DNA from 2 places in the Mesorhizobium sp. M8A.F.Ca.ET.161.01.1.1 genome. Region 1 is predicted to be linked to the other one. Evidence: predicted binding sites of a transcription regulator. Region 1 holds the regulator's gene; the other holds the start of a gene.
The links. The regulator LexA, encoded in region 1, represses DNA repair genes until DNA is damaged. The targets are predictions, from matches to a motif close to TGTTCNNNNTGTGTTCNG.
Positions count from the first base shown of each region.

Region 2: EN804_RS09625 (UvrD-helicase domain-containing protein) is a predicted target of LexA. The motif match lies at 1,464-1,481, and genes of this name have one in related genera.

Region 1 is NZ_SRTD01000001.1:132,832-135,941, reverse strand. It holds gene EN804_RS00675 (GntR family transcriptional regulator) at 1-587, shown strand, start outside; gene lexA (transcriptional repressor LexA) at 998-1,741, shown strand; gene EN804_RS00665 (ComEC/Rec2 family competence protein) at 1,735-3,110, opposite strand, start outside.
Region 2 is NZ_SRTD01000003.1:191,503-194,612, forward strand. It holds gene EN804_RS09620 (glucose/quinate/shikimate family membrane-bound PQQ-dependent dehydrogenase) at 1-1,264, opposite strand, end outside; gene EN804_RS09625 (UvrD-helicase domain-containing protein) at 1,522-3,110, shown strand, end outside.

The DNA.
Region 1 (3,110 bases):
CCATCAGCAATCGCGGTTTTGCCGTGGCTCCGGTGTCGCGGGCCGAACTGGAGGATCTGGCGCGCGCCAGGATGGTGGTCGAGATCCCCCTGTTCCTCGAATCGATGGAGAAAGGCGGCAAGGAATGGGAAGATGCCGTGGTCACAGCCCACTACCGGCTCTCCCGTTGCAAAACCGCGGTCGACGATCCCTCGGATGCGGCGGTCGACAAATGGGACGAGAATCACGAGGCTTTCCATGCGGCGCTGCTGAGTGCCGCCACATGCGATTGGCTGTTGCGTTTCCGCTCGACGATCTCGGATCAATTGCGCCGGCATCATCGCTTTCTTGGTCTGGCGCCGACATTGCGGGCCGCGGCCGGCCTCAAGGATGGCTACGAAGAGGCGATGGAGGCGCTGCGCGAAGCGATTGCGATCGAACACCATACCGCGATCATGGAAGCGGCACTCGATCGTGACGTCGAGCGGGCCAAGGCGCTGATGGTGGCCCATATCGGCTACACCCTGCACGTCTATGTCCACAGCGAAGACAGCGGCCCGACCAAATACGCCGCCCGCGCCGGCAGCTTGAAAGCCGGTTCGGGATGACTCCGGCGCTTCCGCGACATCTATTCGCACGCGTTGGTCGGAGTGGGGCCGGACGCCTGGGTCCATCGCTGCCCCGAAGCTGCCAGTCGTTGGCGTTTTGGTTTCGTTTCGTTCCGCGAATAACGGACCGATAAATTATACAATCCGCCCGGGGAAAGCCTTCCGAACGGCTGACGCCAAACTCGGGAGCGGATGGGCCACAGGCCATTAACCATAACGATTTCAATGGGCCTGCCGATGGCGGAAAAGGTCGGCTTCTGCCCGCCGTAGCGGACAAAAAACATCCGCAGCCTTAACAAATTCATTAAACTTTAAACGGTTGCGGAACACAACTGGAACAGATAGTGTTTGTTCTGGGTTTGTTTTTTCGATTCTGGTTCAGACCTTCGTTCAATGCCTTGGGGGCCGCCATGCTGACACGCAAGCAACATGAACTGCTGATGTTCATCCACGAACGGCTCAAGGAAAGCGGGATACCGCCCTCCTTCGACGAGATGAAGGAAGCGCTCGATCTTGCCTCCAAATCCGGGATTCATCGCCTGATCACGGCGCTGGAGGAACGCGGCTTCATTCGCCGGCTACCCAATCGGGCGCGCGCGCTGGAGGTGCTGCGGCTGCCGGATTCGATCGCGCCCGGCCTGAACGCGGCAAAGAAATTTTCGCCCAGCGTCATCCAGGGCAGCCTTGGTCAAAACAATCTTGGCCGCCAGCTCAAGCCGGCGACGGCGCCTTCGCGTCTGCCCGCGGCCGGCAATGACGACGATGTGGTTTCAGCCGTGTCCATCCCGGTCATGGGCCGTATCGCCGCCGGTGTGCCGATCGATGCCATCCAGCATCAGACGCATTCGATCTCGGTGCCGCCGGATATGATCATGGGCGGCGAGCACTATGCGCTGGAGGTCAAGGGTGACTCGATGATCGAGGCTGGTATCTTCGACGGCGACACGGTCATCATCCGCAATGCCAACACGGCAAGTCCGGGCGAAATCATCGTGGCGCTGGTCGACGAGGAGGAAGCGACGCTGAAGCGGTTCCGCCGTAAAGGCGCCTCGATCGCGCTCGAAGCCGCCAATCCAGCCTACGAAACGCGCATTTTCGGGCCGGACAGAGTCAAGGTACAAGGCAAGCTGGTCGGGCTGATCAGGCGCTACTGAGCCGGTTTGCCATCGGACTTGTCTGGCTTTTTATAGGGCGGCAGCCCCCTCGCCTCGCGTGAGAATTTTCGCTGCTCGTGCCAGGGCCGGTATGGTCCGTCGACAGCGAATTCGATCACAGCCGGGGTTGTGGCCGACTGGGGATCGAAGAAGACGGCAGCACTTCCCTTGCGGGCGAGCTGCCGTTTCGTGACGACGACAACCAGCGGATTGTGGCAGGCGTCATAGGCGGTCGCGTCATTGACGACGATCAGGTCGGCGAAGGCGCAGGCTTTCCAGGTGTTCTTGCGATCCTCGACATAGGCGACGATCGCGCCGGAAGGGTGCCTGGCAAGGCAAAGGCCTTCGCGGCAATAGAACGGCGATCCCTGCGGCAGGTCGGTGGGAGCGGCAATATCGAATTGCCCGTCCGCCTTGTCGAACATTTCCGGTTTGACGATTGTTTCGGAGACCAGAGCGCGTTTCCAGTTGTCGGCCGCGAATTCGTTCGGACGTTCCCGGTTGACGGCCAGTTCGCCATTGCCGATCGGCAGTGCGACCAGCCGTGCGTCTTCCGAGATCAGCACATCGGGCGTGCGTATGTCCGACACAGTCAACAGACCGGCAAGTGCGAATGGCAGTGCCGCGAGCCGCAGCCAGGTCGTCGCCATCGTCGCGATGACCAGCGCGACGGCCACCAGCAGCACGGATTGCTGCGAGATCAGACCTACCCCATCGATCGGCGAGCGCTCCGATATCCATGACGATACGGCGATCATCGCTGTCAGGCCTTTGCCCATCACGTAGAGAAACGGGCCGTCGGCGCCGAAGGGCATCGCCAGCGAACTGAGGACCGCAAAAGGCATGACGACCACCGACACGATCGGCATGACGGCCAGATTGGCGAACAGGCTGAGCGGCGATACGCGCTGGAAATGCCAGATGGCAAACAGCGCCGTCGCGCTGCCGGCAATGATGGAGGTCATGGCCAATCCACCTGTCGCCAGCAGGAATTTTCGCGTCAGGAACCCGGGTAGTGACCGCTTTGGCGACGGTGGCCTCGTCTTACCAGCGCGGTGGTCCGCCCAGCCGGCATAGGCGCCAACAAGGGCCGCGGTTGCCGCGAACGACATTTGGAAGCTCGGGCCGACGACCTCGTGCGGGGAAACCAGGATAACGGCGATCGCCGAGATGGCCAGGTTGCGCATGGTGAGCGCCGCGCGATCGAACAAGACGGCAATCAGCATCACCGCCAGCATGATGAAGCTGCGTTCGGCCGCAACGACGACACCGGAAATGACGAGATAGGCGGCGATCGAGAAAAGTGCGGCGGCGGCCGCATATTTCTTCACCGGCCGGCGCGCGGAAAAGTCTGGAAACAGCGCGAAGG
Region 2 (3,110 bases), on a different contig from region 1:
CATTGGCGCTGCGGCCCATGCCGAGCTGGTCCGGCGTCTGGTTGCCGAGCGGCACATAGAGCAGGCCGAGCTTTTCGTCGGCGCTCGGCGTCGACCACATGTTGGGCGAGTTGGCGGTGTAGGTCTGGCCGGCCGCAAGCGGCGTCGTCTGGTCCGGATTGCCGGAATCCCAGTTCCATAGCAGCTTGCCGGTGCTCGCATCATAGGCGCGAATGACGCCGGACGGCTCCTGCGTTGAGTAATTGTCGTTGACCGCGCCGCCGACGATGATCTTGCCGCCCGCGATCAGCGGCGCCGAGGTCGAGTAGTAATAACCGGACTTCGGATACGGCATGTTGGTCAGCAGATTGAGCGTGCCGCCCTCGGCAAAGGCTCGGCAAACCTGCCCGTTGGCGGCGTCGAGCGCTATCAGCCGCGCATCCGAGGTCGGCAGATAGACGCGCGTCGCGCAGGGCTGACCGGCGGCGCCCGCGGCATCGGCATAATAGGAGACGCCACGGCAGGTCTGGTGCTGCCGGTCCTTGTCGAGCTTGATCTTGGGATCGTAGCGCCACTTCTCCTTGCCGGTCGCCGCATCGACCGCGATGGCGAAATTGTGCGGCGTGCAGATATAGAGCGTGTCCCCCACTTTGAGCGGTGTCACCTGGTAGGTGGTCTCGCCGACATCGTCCGGACCCTTCACGTCACCGGTGCGGTAGGTCCAGGCCGGCTGCAGATTGGCGACATTATCCGGTGTGATCTGGTCGAGCGGCGAATAGCGCTGGCCGAACTGCGTGCGCCCGTAATAGTGCCATTCGCCCGCCGGCACATCGCCGCCGAGATTGGCGTTGGGTATCACCTTGTCGGTGTCGAGCGCGCCGCCGATGTCCTTCGGGTCCGTGGTCATCGAATAGCCGGCCACCGCCAGCGATGCCAGCACGGCGAGGATCAGTGGCGCGCGGCCGTCCGGACCGGCAAGGCCCCGCCGCGCCCACGGCGTCAGCAGCCACAGCGCCACCAGCACGATGATGCCGCCGCGCGGGCCGAGTTCCCACCAGTCGAAACCGGTTTCCCAGACCGCCCAGGCAAGCGTGCCGAGCACGATCGCCGCGTAGAGCCAGAGCGCCGTGGAACGGCGCCGGTAGAGCAGCCAGGCGGCGACCAGGAAGGCGAGAGCGACGATGATGTAGTACCAACTGCCGCCCAGCGAAGCCAACCAGATGCCGCCGGCGCCAAGCGCCAGGCCGATGAGGAAGAGGACGAGGGAGGTGATCGTGACAGCCAAGATGATACTCCTTCGACTGTTGCGCGCATGGTGCGGCCCTAGGCAACCCGGCATTGCGTGCTGCCCCATACGCAACTTTCTCCCGACCGCCGCGCCTGTCAAGCGCAGGTCAAGGGTCCGCGGCGGCAACCTTGTCCCCCTGCGGTTGTTCACAACGCCGGCCGCCATATCGCTCGAGTGGCCGTATCAGGCACTTTACCGGAACAAAACGTAGACAGTTCTGGTCTTTCCCTCCCGAATCACTACATTCGGGGGAGATGTCCGGCTTTTCCGAAGACATGCCCTTTTTCGACGAACCCAATGCGCGGCCCACGGCCCCGTCGGGCATTGCCGCGCGCGCCATGGCTGCCCGCGGCGGCCAAAACAATGCGCCCGACTATCTCAGGGGGCTGAACCCCGAGCAGCGGCTGGCGGTGGAGACCACCGAAGGCCCGGTTCTGGTGCTGGCGGGCGCCGGCACCGGCAAGACCCGCGTCTTGACCACCCGCATCGCCCACATCCTCGCCACCGGCAGGGCCTTCCCCTCGCAGATCCTGGCAGTGACCTTCACCAACAAGGCCGCGCGCGAGATGAAGCAGCGCATCGGCATCCTGATCGGCGAAGGCAATGTCGAGGGCATGCCATGGCTCGGCACCTTCCACTCGATCGGCGTGAAGCTGCTGCGCCGCCATGCCGAGCTTGCCGGCCTGAGATCCGACTTCACCATCCTCGACACCGACGACGTCGTGCGCTTGATCAAGCAGTTGATCCAGGCCGAGGGCCTGGACGACAAGCGCTGGCCCGCAAAACAGTTCGCCCAGATGATCGACGGCTGGAAGAACAAGGGCCAGGGTCCGGCCGACATCGCCGAGGGCGATGCGCGCAGCTTCGCCAACGGCAAGGGCCGCGAGCTCTACAAGGCCTATCAGGAGCGTCTGCAGACGCTCAACGCGTGCGATTTCGGCGACCTGCTCTGCCACCCGATCCGCATCTTCCGCGCCAATCCCGATGTGCTGAAGGACTATCACCGGCGCTTCAAATACATCCTCGTCGACGAGTACCAGGACACCAACACCGCCCAGTACATGTGGCTGCGGCTGCTCGCGCAGCGGCCAGGCGGGACGCAACCACCACGAAGTGGCTCTCCGGGTGGTCGCGTTCCAAATCTTTCCGGAGTTCCGGATAGAACGGAGGCGGGTAGCTATAGACCGGCAACTCCGAAGGATGAATCGGCAGTTCCGGCCGAAGGCCGCAAGCCCGACCGGGCGTCCGAGCCGTTGCGAGGCCCCCGCGGAGGGCCCGCGCCGGCAGGCGCGGAACAGCCCGTGAGCGATAACAAAGTTAACATCTGCTGCGTCGGCGACGACGACCAGTCGATCTATGGCTGGCGCGGCGCCGAGGTCGACAACATCCTGCGTTTCGACAAGGATTTTCCCGGCGCCACCATCATCCGGCTGGAGCGCAACTACCGTTCGACCGCGCACATATTGGGCGCCGCCTCCCATCTCATCGCCTACAATGAGGGCCGTTTCGGCAAGACGCTGTTCACCGACCGCAACGATCCCGAGGATGGCAAGGTCAACGTCCACGCCGCGTGGGATTCGGAGGAAGAAGCCCGCGCCATCGGCGAGACCATCGAGGCCTACCAGCGCCAGAAGCATAATTTGAACGACATGGCGATCCTCGTGCGCGCATCCTTCCAGATGCGCGCCTTCGAGGATCGCTTCATCACGCTCGGCCTGAACTATCGCGTCATCGGCGGCCCGCGTTTTTACGAGCGCATGGAAATCCGCGACGCACTGGCCTTCTTCCGCGTCGTCGCCAACGGCACCGACGACCTCGCCTTCGAGCGCATCGTCAATGTGCC